2 regions of the Streptomyces sp. NPDC005492 genome follow, and region 1 is predicted to be linked to the other one. Evidence: riboswitches for the same ligand, from Rfam matches in the RefSeq annotation. Region 1 holds a riboswitch; the other holds the start of a gene.
The links. Region 1 has a riboswitch for S-adenosylmethionine ahead of ABZT04_RS39505 (aminotransferase class V-fold PLP-dependent enzyme). Riboswitches for the same ligand answer to the same signal wherever they lie in the genome.
Positions count from the first base shown of each region.

Region 1 (6,540 bases):
GTGGCTGTCCGCTTCCTTCTTGTTCGAGTTCCGTGATCGCCGATTTCCCCGGCGATCGTGGCTCGTAACCCTACGGCCTGGCGGGTACTCACCGCTCGGCCGTCCACAGCGGCGAGGCACTCTGTCCGACCGTGTCCCCTTACGTCATGCTCTGTATCCATGATCAGGAACTGGGGAACAGCGGGTGTCCGGACGATCCGGAACACCTCGGCACCGATGACATTCGCCCTCATCGCCCTGTGCTGTCTGATCTTCGTCCTCGGCCCGGCCTCGGGCTTCGTCCCGTCCTACGGCACCGGGGACGCCCTGCTCGGCGTCCAGCGGGCGTACTTCCGCCACTGGGGCGTGGTACCGGCCGACCTGTTCGCGAGCCCCACACGGGAGGCCCTCACCCCGGTCACGGCCCTCTTCATCCACGGTAGCTGGGTCCATCTGCTCGGCAACATGCTCTTCCTCTACGTCTTCGGAGCGATGACCGAGGAGCGGCTGGGCCGGGTCGAGTTCATCCTGTTCTACGTGTGCTTCGGCTACCTGGCGCTGCTGGGCTACGCGGTGGCCAACGCCGACTCCGCACAGTCACTGGTCGGCGCGTCCGGGGCGATCTCGGCGGTCCTCGGGGCGTTCCTCTACTTGTTCCCCCGGGCCCGCGTGACGAGTCTCCTCCCCTTCCTCTTCTTCCTTCCGCTGCGCTTCCCCGCGTGGGTCGTCCTGCCGTTCTGGGTGTCCCTGCAGTGGCTCGCGGCGGGCCAGGCCGCCCAGGGTTCGGGGGTGGCGTACCTCGCCCACCTGGTCGGCTTCACGCTGGGCTTCTGCTACGCGTGGGTCCGGTTCGGAAAAAAGAAGGGCCCGAAGGGCGGCCTTGGAAGGGCGGTGGTGGGAGACGGGCGGGCGACTAGAGTGAAAGCCGCCCCAGCAACGGTCCCCGAGGGAGAGAACCAGCCGTGATCACCGCGATCGTCCTCATCAAGACCAGCGTGGACCGGATTCCGGAGATCGCCGAGTCGATCGCCGCGCTGGATTGCGTGAGCGAGGTCTTCTCCGTCACCGGTACGTACGACCTGATCGCCATGGTCCGAGTCCGCCAGCACGAGGACCTGGCCGAGGTCATCCCCGGCCGGATCAGCAAGATCCCCGGGGTGGAGGGGACGGACACACACGTGGCGTTCCGGACGTACTCCCAGCACGACCTGGAGGCGGCGTTCGCGATCGGGCTGGACTCCTAGCTGGAGCGCAGCCGCTGCCACAGGGTGACCAGCGCGCACCAGTTCACGACCTCCCAGGCCGGCGGTTCGGTGCGGTGCGGATCGCCGCGTCCGTCCCTGCCCTCCAGCAGGAGGCGCGCGTCCCGGCGCTGCTGCCACCAGGACGACGGCACGGACCAGTCGGGCAGGTCGATGTCGAGCCGCGGCTCCCGCATCTCCGCCCAGCGGTACGCCAGTCGCCCGCCCGGGACGAACACCCCGTGCGCGTCCGCCGTGAGCGGGCCGAAGGTCACCTGCCGGCCCGCCTCCAGCCGGTCCAGCATCCCCGGCACCTGGGCGTCCGCCACCCGCTGCCGGACATGGTCGACGACGGACCGTATCCGCTGGTTCTCGGGGCGCTCCTCGTCCGGCTCCAGGGTCTGCCACTCGTCGAGGACGAAGCCCTGTTCGACCTCGTCGCCGAACCGCAGCAGATGCCGGTGGCCGAAGGTGTACCAGGCGATGCCGTGCTGCTCGTCGAGTCTGAGGGTCAGGTCCATGGTGGAGCGCCAGCGCGTCACGTCCGCCCAGCGCCGGACGCGCGCACCGGGGACGAGAACGAACCCCTCCTCGTACAGATAGACGGGCCTGCCCCCCAGGAGCCGCGGCGCGCGCCGTACGACCGCCTCGATCAGCGGCTCGCCCAGGCCCTCGGCGGCCGCCGCCCCGCTCACTCCCGGTGGAATCCCCACCGCACGATCGTCACACAGCGGGCACGCAACGGCCGTCCTGCGTACGGTAGTTCCACTTCGCGCCGTCGTTCACCAGCTCCGTCACCGCGGTCACGAAACGCTCCACGTGCTCGTCCGGGGTGCCCGCGCCGAAGCTCACCCGGATCGCGTTGAGGGACTTCTCACCGGGGGCCGCCTCGGGGGCGCCGCACTCGCCCTGGGTCTGCGGGTCACTGCCGAGCAGGGTGCGCACCAGCGGGTGGGCGCAGAAGAGGCCGTCGCGGACGCCGATGCCGTACTCGGCGGAGAGGGCGGCGGCGAAGTGGGAGCTGTTCCAGCCCTCGACGACGAAGGAGATGACGCCGACGCGCGGGGCGTCGTCGCCGAAGAGGGAGAGCACCTTGACCTGCGGGACCTCGGCCAGGCCCGCGCGCACCTTCTCGATCAGGTGTCGCTCGCGCGCGACCAGTGTGTCGAAGCCGGCCTCGGTCAGCGCCTTGCAGGCCGACGCGATGGAGTAGGCGCCGATGACGTTCGGGGAGCCGGCCTCGTGCCGGGCGGCGCTGTCGTGCCACTCCACGTCCACTCCCCCGTCCTCGCGCCGGCTGACCTTGCGGCTGGCGCCGCCGCCCGCGAGGTAGGGGTCGGCGGCCTGGAGCCAGTCGGCGCGGCCCGCCAGGACACCGGAGCCGAAGGGGGCGTACAGCTTGTGGCCGGAGAAAGCGACCCAGTCGACGTCCAGGTCCTGGACGGACACCGGGTGGTGCGGGGCGAGTTGGGCGGCGTCCAGGACGATCCGGGCGCCGTGGGCGTGCGCGGCGGCGGCCAGTTCACGGACCGGCCACAGCTCGCCGGTGACGTTCGAGGCGCCGGTGACACAGACCAGGGCCGGGCCCTTCGGGTCACGGGCGGCGAGGGCCTGCTCCAAGGTGTCCACGGCCTGGCGCGGGGTGCGCGGGGCGTTGAGGTAGGTGACCTCGGCGTCCTTCCAGGGCAGCAGGGACGCGTGGTGCTCGGTCTCGAAGACGAAGACCTGGCAGCCGGCGGGGAGGGCGGCGGCGAGGAGGTTGAGGGAGTCCGTGGTCGAGCGGGTGAAGATCAGTTGGTCGTCGGCCCGGCAGTCCAGGAACTCGGTGACGGTCCTACGGGCGTTCTCGAAGAGGTCGGTGGAGAGCTGCGAGAGGTAGCCGGCGCCGCGGTGGACGCTGCCGTAGTAGGGGGCGTAAGCGGCCACGTCGTCCCAGACGCGCTGGAGGGCGGGGGCGCTGGCCGCGTAGTCGAGCGCCGCGTAGGTGACCTCGCCGCCGGTGACGAGCGGGACGGTGACATCCCGGCCGAGAACGGGCAGCGGCCCTGAAATGTCACTGCAAATGGTACGGGTGGCGGCAGCGGTGGAGACAGACATGGCGCACTCCTGTGAGAGGCAAGGAAAAGTGAAAGGGGGACGCGGAAGCGGGGCTCTACGCCCTATCGCATTCGCTTGCTCACAGAGGACTCCCTCGATGACCAGGACCCCTGGTGTCTTTCGAGGGGCCCGCGCTTGCCGCAGACCTCGCTGCCTACGGCCTGGTCTTCACCCGGGGCACCCCGCCACGGACGGAGGGTTGCCGGACAGTCGGCCGGGGCCGTATGACTGTCACTCATGACCTGACGCGAAAACTTACGTGAGGTGATCGTCGTCCCGCAACCCGTGTCCGGATCGCGGGACGACGACCGCCGTACCGCTATGCGTGGGTCGCGGCCGCCCAACGCTCCAGAGTGCGCTTGGCCGCCCCCGAGTCGATCGACTCAGCGGCCTTCTCCATCCCGCCCCGGATCCGGTCCGCCAGCGGCCCGTCCCCCGGCTCCAGGGCCACCAGGGCGGCCGCCGAGTTCAGGAGTACGGCGTCCCGCACGGGGCCCGTCTCGCCGTCCAGGAGACGGCGGGCGACGCCCGCGTTGTACTCGGGGTCGGCGCCGCGCAGGGCCGCCACGGGGACCAGTTCGAGGCCGACGTCCCGGGGGTCGAAGGACTCCTCGGTGACCTTGCCGTCCCGGACGATCCATACCCGGGAGGTGGCGGTGGTCGTCAGCTCGTCGAGGCCGTCGTCACCGCGGAACACCAGCGCGGACGAACCGCGTTCGGCGAGCACACCGGCGATCAGCCCCGACATCCGGGAGTCGAAGCAGCCGACCGCCGAGGCGGTGACGCGGGCCGGGTTGGTCAGCGGGCCGAGGAGGTTGAACGCGGTCGGGATCGCCAGGTCCCGCCGGACCGCGCCGACGAACCGCATCGACGGGTGGAACTTGGCCGCGAAGCAGAAGGTGATCCCGGCCTCCTCCGCGACTCGCGCCACCTGCTCGGTCGGCAGGTCCAGGTTGATGCCGAGCTTCTCCAGCACGTCGGAGGAGCCGCTCGCCGAGGACGAGGCGCGGTTGCCGTGCTTGACGACCTTCGCGCCGGTACCGGCGATCACGATCGCGGACATCGTCGAGATGTTGACCGTCTTGGCCCGGTCGCCGCCCGTACCCACGATGTCGACGGCCGGCCCCGGGATGTCCAGCGGCTTGGCGTGCGCGTACATCGCCTCGACGAGACCGGTGATCTCCTCGACCGTCTCGCCCTTGGCGCGCAGCGCCACCAGGAAACCGGCGATCTGCGCGTCCGCCGCCTCACCGCTCATGATGCGGTCCATCGCCCAGGCCGTGTCGGCGGTGCCGAGGTCCTGTCCGGCCAGCAGGGAACTGAGGAGATCGGGCCAGGAACGGCCCGCCGCGGTGTCGCCTCCAGCGGGGGTCACAGCGCTCATACGGCCGCTCCTGGGTGTCGTACGTCCAACGATGGTTGTGCGTCCCACCCTATCCAGCCGGGGGCACGGCAAAGGGCCCCGTCCGGTGTTCGGACGGGGCCCTTCGACTGTGGCGTGGCGACGCCTCAGCGATCAGTGGTGGCCGTGGCCGCTCGTGATCTCCTTGTACTCCTCGACGGTGGGCTTGGGGATCTGGGACTCCTCGCCGTAGTACGCCTCGCTCAGCTTGGCGCGCAGCTTCTCGGAGCCCTTCACCTTGCGCTCGACACCGTTCTCGTCGACCGTCGCGCCGATCGCGGCCGGCACGTACTGCTCGTGCGCGGTGAGCGTGTGCAGCGCGTCCTGGCTGAGCGGCTCGTGGATCTCGACGAACTCACCGTGCGGCAGGCGCTTGATGATGCCGGACTCGCGGCCGTGCAGCACCTTGTCCCGGTCGCGGCGCTGGAGGCCGAGGCAGACCCGCTTGGTGGCGAGGAAGACCAGCACCGGCAGCACGAAGAAGCCGACGCGCACGACCCAGGTGATCGCGTTGATCGACAGGTGGAAGTGCGTGGCCCAGATGTCGTTGCCGCCACCGACGAGCAGGACGAAGTACCACGAGATCCACGCGGCACCGAAGGCCGTACGGGTCGGGACGTTGCGCGGGCGGTCCAGGATGTGGTGCTCGCGCTTGTCGCCGGTGACCCAGGACTCGATGAACGGGTAGACCGCGATCGCGACCAGGACCAGCGGGAAGATCACCAGCGGGATGAACACACCCAGGACGAGCGTGTGACCCCAGAGGTTGATCTCCCAGCCCGGCATGACACGGATCAGGCCCTCGGAGAAGCCCATGTACCAGTCGGGTTGGGCGCCCGTGGACACCATGTCCGGCCGGTACGGACCCATGGCCCAGATCGGGTTGATCGAGGCGAGCGCCGCGACGGCCGCGATGACACCGAAGACCAGGAAGAAGAAGCCTCCGGCCTTGGCCATGTAGACCGGCAGCAGCGGCATGCCGACGACGTTGTTGTTCGTCTTTCCGGGGCCCGCGAACTGCGTGTGCTTGTGGTAGAAGACCAGGATCAGGTGGCCGACCACCAGGCCGAGCATGATGCCCGGCAGCAGCAGGATGTGGATCGAGTAGAAGCGGGCCACGAAGTCGCCGCCCGGGAACTCGCCGCCGAAGAGGAAGAACGACATGTACGTGCCGACGATCGGCACGGACAGGATCGCGCCCTCCATGAAGCGGACACCGGTGCCGGAGAGCAGGTCGTCCGGGAGCGAGTAACCGGTGAAGCCGGTGAACATGCCCAGGACGAACAGCAGGAAGCCGAACAGCCAGTTGACCTCACGCGGCTTGCGGAACGCACCCGTGAAGAACACGCGCATCATGTGCACGAACATGCCGGCCAGGAAGATCAGCGCCGCCCAGTGGTGGATCTGCCGGATCAGCAGACCACCGCGCACATCGAAGGAGATGTGCATGGTCGAGTTGAACGCCTCCGACATCAGCTGCCCCTGGAGCGGGACATAGCTGCCGTGGTACGTCACCTCGTTCATCGACGGGTGGAAGAACAGCGTCAGATACACACCCGTGAGGATGATGATGATGAAGCTGTAGAGGCAGACCTCGCCCAGCATGAACGACCAGTGGTCGGGGAAGATCTTGCGCATGTTGGACTTGGCCAGGGAGTAGATCCCGAGGCGTCCGTCCGCCCAGTCGGCGACCCGCTCGCCGGCCGGTGCCTTGCCGCGCCGCTCGCCCGCCGCGGCAGCGGCCGGTGTCTGTGTCTCGTTGGTGCTCATCCGCGCTCCCAGAATGCAGGACCGACGGGCTCCTCGAAGTCGCCGAGCGCT
Region 1 is NZ_JBEXDX010000051.1:48,115-54,654, forward strand. It holds gene ABZT04_RS39490 (rhomboid family intramembrane serine protease) at 160-945, shown strand; gene ABZT04_RS39495 (Lrp/AsnC ligand binding domain-containing protein) at 942-1,223, shown strand; gene ABZT04_RS39500 (hypothetical protein) at 1,220-1,933, opposite strand; gene ABZT04_RS39505 (aminotransferase class V-fold PLP-dependent enzyme) at 1,944-3,317, opposite strand; SAM riboswitch class IV at 3,444-3,560, opposite strand; gene trpD (anthranilate phosphoribosyltransferase) at 3,637-4,701, opposite strand; gene ABZT04_RS39515 (ubiquinol-cytochrome c reductase cytochrome b subunit) at 4,834-6,489, opposite strand; gene ABZT04_RS39520 (Rieske 2Fe-2S domain-containing protein) at 6,486-6,540, opposite strand, start outside.

Region 2 (6,540 bases), on a different contig from region 1:
CCGCCCAGCGGTGCGTCAGGAACCCCAGCCGGTCCGCGCCGAGCATGCCCCGCAGCAGCCGCTCCCGGATGTCGTCCGGCAGCATCCGGAAGTAGTCCACCGGCGCCCACGGCGTATGCGAGAAGTGGCCGATGCGCAGGTCGGGGCGGAGTTCGCGCAGCATCCCGGGGACCAGGCACAGGTGGTAGTCCTGCACGATCGCGACCGCGCCCTCCGCCGCCTCCTCCGCCAGCGCCTCGGCGAACGCCCGGTTGTAGGCCTCGTACGACGCCCACTGGCGCCGGAACTCCGCGTCGAAGACCGGCTCCAGCGGGGTCTGGTACAGCATGTGGTGGACGAACCAGAGGACGGAGTTCGCGATGCCGTTGTAGGCGTCGGTGTGCACGTCGGCCGGGATCGCCAGCATGCGTACACCGTCCTCGCCGGCCCCCTGCCGTACCGCCTCCCGGTCGCCGTCGGACAGCGCCGAGCACACCCACAGCGCCCCCGCGTCCGGCCCGATCGCCGACAGCCCGGACACCAGCCCGCCGCCACCGCGCCTCGCGTGCAGCGAACCGTCGTCGCCCACCTCGTACGAGACGGGGCCGCGGTTGGACGCGACGAGTACCTGAGCAGCACCGTACGTGGAAGTCATGTGCCACAACCTAGCCCGGCCCACAAACGCTCAAACGTACGGACGGCCCCGGACGGGCCACAGCGGACCGAATGGATCCGTATACGGCCCCACCCGTGGCATCGCCCCCGGCCGGCTACGCCACCTTGCGGGACTGGTACTCGGTGATCTCCACCATCGGCGGCCGTTCCTCCGTGTCCACGGAGTATGTGCGCGGCTCGAAACCGTCAGGGCCCCGCTCGAACTGGGTCAGCGACGGCCGGACGAGATGTCCGCGGGCCAGCCGGAGCTGGGCCGTGCGGTAGATCTGCGCGGCCATCCGCCCCAGCGCCTGCCCGTCCTGGTGGCGGTGCTTGCGCACCCCGACGTCGACCTGCGCGAGGGCGTCCAGGCCCACCAGGTGCAGCGCGTCCACCAGCATGCCCAGCTCGACGCCGTATCCGACGGGGAAGGGCAGTTGCTCCAGCAGCGAGCGGCGGCCCGCGTACTCGCCGCCGAGCGGCTGCACGAAACCGGCCAACTGCGGCCAGTGCATGTTCAGCAGCGGGCGGGCCATGAGCTCCGTGACGCGCCCGCCCTGTCCGGCGGCGCCGCCGAGCGGGCGGTCGTACATCGCCTTGACGAGGTCGACACCGGGTTCGGTGAGCAGCGGGCCCACGATCCCGGTGACGAAGTCGGAGGAGAACTCCTTCAGGTCCGCGTCGATGAAGCAGACGATGTCGCCGCTGGTCACCAGCAGCGAACGCCACAGCACCTCGCCCTTGCCGGGCACGGCGGGTATGCGGGGCAGGATGTCGTCCCGGTGCACGACCCGGGCGCCCGCCGCGGCGGCCACCTCGGAGGTGCGGTCGGTGGACCCGGAGTCCACGACGACGATCTCGTCGACGAGCGGGACCTGCTGCATGAGGTCATGACGGATGATGGCGACGATGTCGCCGACCGTCGCCTCCTCGTTGAGCGCGGGCAGCACGACACTGACCGACTGGCCCGTGCGCTGCTTCGCGGCGAGAATCCTGTGGAGCGGCCGATCGGTCAGTGACCAGGAGCGGGTGCTCAGCCAGTGCTCGACTTCCTTCAGCACGTTGCGCGGCTCCTCTGCGTTCTCTCGGCGAGAGGTGATCACCGACTGTGGGTGATCCATCCATCTCGCGGTTCGGACGGCTCACTCAACTGTCCTGGCCTTCGGTTACAGTCTTGAACAACGCTGATGACCATCGCATGTCGGGGGACGTCGGCGGGACAATCGCATACACAACTGAACACCGCTCATCCAGAGGGGCAGAGGGATACGGCCCGTTGAAGCCCCGGCAACCCTCCAGCCGGTCTTGTCACGTTGACGTGGCGAGGCTCCCGGCTCGGGAAGGTGCCAAATCCGTCTCACGGCGAGATGCGCCGTGAGGAAGATGAGGAGAAAGGGCCTCGCCTCCATGGCTGCGCAGACTGTCGCAAGCACCACGAACTCCGCGGACACCGCCGCGAACCCCGTCGATCTGGGCCCCGCCGCCGCGCTTTCCTGCCGCGAGTGCGGCCACCGCGTCCCGCTCGGCCCGGTCTTCGCCTGCGAGGAGTGTTTCGGCCCGCTGGAGATCGCCTACGACTTCTCGGCCTACGACACCGAAGAGCTCCGCAAGCGCATCGAGGCGGGCCCCGCGAACATCTGGCGTTACGCGCCCCTCCTGCCCGTCCCCGCGGACGTGGCGGACAAGCCGAACATCAACCCCGGCTGGACCAAGCTCGTCAAGGCCGACAACCTCGCCCGCGAGCTGGGCGTCGACGCCGGCAAGCTCTTCGTGAAGGACGACTCGGGCAACCCGACGCACTCCTTCAAGGACCGCGTCGTGGCCCAGGCCATCGAGGCCGCGCGCGCCTTCGACTTCACCACCCTCTCCTGCTCCTCCACCGGCAACCTCGCGGGCGCGGTCGGCGCCGCCGCCGCGCGGGCCGGCTTCCGCTCCTGCGTGTTCATCCCGCACGACCTGGAGCAGGGCAAGGTCGTCATGGCCGCGATCTACGGCGGCGAGCTGGTCGGCATCGAGGGCAACTACGACGACGTGAACCGCTTCTGCTCCGAGCTGATCGGCGACCCGGCCGGCGAGGGCTGGGGCTTCGTCAACGTCAACCTGCGGCCGTACTACGCGGAGGGCTCCAAGACCCTGGCGTACGAGATCTGCGAGCAGCTCGGCTGGAAGCTCCCGGACCAGCTGGTCGTGCCGATCGCCTCCGGCTCGCAGCTCACGAAGATCGACAAGGGGCTCCAGGAGCTGATCAAGCTCGGGCTGGTCGAGGACAAGCCGTACAAGATCTTCGGCGCCCAGGCCGAGGGCTGCTCGCCGGTGTCCGTCGCCTACAAGGCCGGACACGACGTCGTACGCCCGCAGAAGCCGAACACGATCGCCAAGTCGCTGGCCATCGGGAACCCGGCGGACGGGCCGTACGTGCTCGACATCGCGCGCCGGACGGGCGGGGCGGTGGAGGATGTCAACGACGAGCAGGTCGTCGACGCGATCAAGCTGCTGGCGCGGACCGAGGGCATCTTCGCGGAGACCGCGGGCGGGGTGACGGTGGGCGTGACGAAGAAGCTGATCGAGAACGGGCTGCTCGACCCGACTCTCACCACGGTCGTCCTCAACACGGGCGACGGCCTCAAGACCCTGGACGCGGTCGCCGGCACCGGTCTGACCGCGACCATCCGCCCGAACCTCGACTCCTTCCGAGAGGCTGGCCTCGCATGAGCGTGACCGTCCGCATCCCCACCATCCTGCGCACCTACACCGGTGGCCAGGCCGAAGTGGCCGCCGAGGGCGCCACCCTCGCCGAGGTCATCACCGACCTGGAGAAGAACCACAACGGCATCTCCGCCCGCGTCCTGGACGACCAGGGCAAGCTGCGGCGGTTCGTCAACGTGTACGTCAACGACGACGACGTGCGGTTCGAGCAGGGGCTGGAGACGGCCACTCCGGACGGGGCCGGCGTCTCGATCATTCCGGCGGTCGCCGGGGGCTGATCATTACCCTGGGTAATGACGGTTACCAAGAGTTCATTGAATTGCCCCCTCCGCGAGAGAAGCGGAGGGGGCAATTCTCTATGATTGAGCACGGTACAGTTGGGGAACGCGCTCCACTCCGCATGCCGGACGCATATGAGTACCCGCTCCGCATGCGATGAGAAGTAGCCAAAGTGTGCAGGTCTTTTGCGCCTTATGTTCTCTTTATGGGGCCCGACTTGCCCTGAAGTCGGGCGAATTCTCCGTAAATTCCCGACCGGTCCTGCCCGGAATTCTCGTCGGATTGACCTGTTGCAGACGGCAGTTGGACGGATACATTCGGCCGCGGTCGACGCGTTCCGGCGCACGCCCCCAATCCTGTGGGGGGTGAGGTCTGACCCGGATCCGCGAAGTGCGGGTCCGTGCAAGGGCCAGTAATAGGGGAGTTAGGCATGGCTCAGGGCACCGTCAAATGGTTCAACGCGGAGAAGGGGTACGGCTTCATCGCGGTCGACGGTGGTGCGGATGTTTTCGTCCACTACAGCGCGATTCAGATGGACGGCTACCGCACCCTGGAAGAGGGTCAGCGGGTCGATTTCGAGATCTCGCAGGGTCAGAAGGGGCCGCAGGCTGACATGGTCAAGCTCGCGGCCGGCTGAAGCACGCGCCGACTAACAGCAGCGACGTTCTTCGTTCCCACCGAAGGGCTCGTACCTCCGGGGTCACTCCCCGGGGTGCGGGCCCTTCGGCATGCCGGAGGCCGGTACGAGGGGGTCAGTACCCGGGAGCCGCTTGCACTCGACCATGCCGAGTGCTAATCATTGGCGTTAGCACTCTGAAGGTGAGAGTGATAACGAAGGACCGGGTGGGTGAGGCCCGCAGGCCAGGTGGTGCAAGGAACCACGGGGCAGGCAGGCCGTCCGTCGCGGGCGCCAGCGCGGTCCGGAGCAATCCACCCCAGTCCGGGAGGACCACTTCACATGGCCAAGATCATCGCGTTCGACGAGGAGGCACGGCGCGGTCTCGAGCGCGGGATGAACCAGCTCGCCGACGCCGTCAAGGTCACCCTTGGCCCCAAGGGCCGCAACGTCGTCCTCGAGAAGAAGTGGGGCGCCCCCACGATCACCAACGATGGTGTTTCCATCGCCAAGGAGATCGAGCTCGAGGACCCGTACGAGAAGATCGGCGCAGAGCTGGTCAAGGAAGTCGCCAAGAAGACGGACGACGTCGCCGGTGACGGTACGACCACCGCGACCGTCCTCGCCCAGGCCCTCGTCAAGGAGGGTCTGCGCAACGTAGCCGCGGGCGCCAACCCGATGGCCCTCAAGCGCGGTATCGAGAAGGCCGTCGAGGCCGTCTCCGGTGCCCTGCTCGAGCAGGCCAAGGACGTGGAGACCAAGGAGCAGATCGCTTCCACGGCCTCCATCTCCGCCGCCGACACCCAGATCGGCGAGCTCATCGCCGAGGCGATGGACAAGGTCGGCAAGGAAGGCGTCATCACCGTCGAGGAGTCGCAGACCTTCGGTCTCGAGCTTGAGCTCACCGAGGGCATGCGCTTCGACAAGGGCTACATCTCGGCGTACTTCGCCACCGACATGGAGCGTATGGAGGCGTCGCTCGACGACCCGTACATCCTGATCGCCAACTCGAAGATCGCCAACGTCAAGGACCTGCTCCCGCTCCTGGAGAAGGTCATGCAGTCGGGCAAGCCGCTGCTGATCATCGCCGAGGACGTCGAGGGCGAGGCCCTGTCCACGCTGGTCGTCAACAAGATCCGCGGCACCTTCAAGTCCGTCGCCGTCAAGGCTCCGGGCTTCGGTGACCGTCGCAAGGCCATGCTCGGCGACATCGCCATCCTCACGGGCGGCGAGGTCATCTCCGAGGAGGTCGGCCTCAAGCTGGAGAACGCGACCGTGGATCTCCTCGGCCGCGCCCGCAAGGTCGTCATCACCAAGGACGAGACCACGATCGTCGACGGCGCCGGCTCCGCCGACCAGGTCGCCGGCCGGGTCAACCAGATCCGCGCCGAGATCGAGAACAGCGACTCGGACTACGACCGCGAGAAGCTCCAGGAGCGCCTCGCCAAGCTCGCCGGCGGCGTCGCCGTCATCAAGGCGGGCGCGGCCACCGAGGTCGAGCTCAAGGAGCGCAAGCACCGCATCGAGGACGCCGTTCGCAACGCGAAGGCGGCCGTCGAGGAGGGCATCGTCGCCGGTGGTGGCGTCGCGCTCATCCAGGCCGGCAGCGTCTTCGAGAAGCTCGAGCTCGAAGGTGACGAGGCCACCGGTGCCGCGATCGTGAAGCTGGCCCTGGAGGCCCCGCTGAAGCAGATCGCCGTCAACGCCGGCCTCGAGGGCGGCGTCGTGGTGGAGAAGGTCCGCAACCTCACCCCGGGTCACGGCCTCAACGCCGCGACCGGCGAGTACGTGGACCTCATCGCCGAGGGCATCATCGACCCGGCGAAGGTCACGCGCTCTGCCCTGCAGAACGCCGCGTCCATCGCCGCGCTCTTCCTCACCACCGAGGCCGTCATCGCCGACAAGCCGGAGAAGTCCGCGGCCCCGGCCGGCGGCGGCATGCCGGGCGGTGACATGGACTTCTGATCCACCTCGGGGCCCTGGCCTCCGGTTGATCAACGTCCTTACGGAGGGCGGCACTTCCTGCTCCGGCAGGGGGTGCCGCCCTTCGGCGTGTCCGAAGCTAGTGCGCGGACTGGGCCGGGGTCGGGTCCACCGGCACGCCGAGCGGGAACACCGGGGGCAACGGGACGCCTTTGCGTTCGTAGCGCGTGCGTTCCTTCTTCAGCTCGTCCCGGAACCTTCTGCCGTGCACGGACTCGGCCCTGGAGTTCAGGTACTCGGCAGGCCGGAATCTGTCCGTCACTTCGAACGCGCAGGCCATGGCAGCCAGATCGGTCGTGGACCGTGCACCCACCAGGTGGTGC
Region 2 is NZ_JBEXDX010000001.1:80,053-86,592, forward strand. It holds gene ABZT04_RS00405 (trehalose-6-phosphate synthase) at 1-634, opposite strand, end outside; gene ABZT04_RS00410 (glucosyl-3-phosphoglycerate synthase) at 750-1,694, opposite strand; SAM riboswitch class I at 1,877-2,023, shown strand; gene thrC (threonine synthase) at 2,041-3,345, shown strand; gene ABZT04_RS00420 (MoaD/ThiS family protein) at 3,342-3,617, shown strand; gene ABZT04_RS00425 (cold-shock protein) at 4,049-4,255, shown strand; gene groL (chaperonin GroEL) at 4,577-6,199, shown strand; gene ABZT04_RS00435 (ATP/GTP-binding protein) at 6,297-6,540, opposite strand, start outside.
Region 2: linked by a shared signal. The riboswitch ahead of thrC (threonine synthase) and the one ahead of ABZT04_RS39505 (aminotransferase class V-fold PLP-dependent enzyme) in region 1 are both predicted to bind S-adenosylmethionine.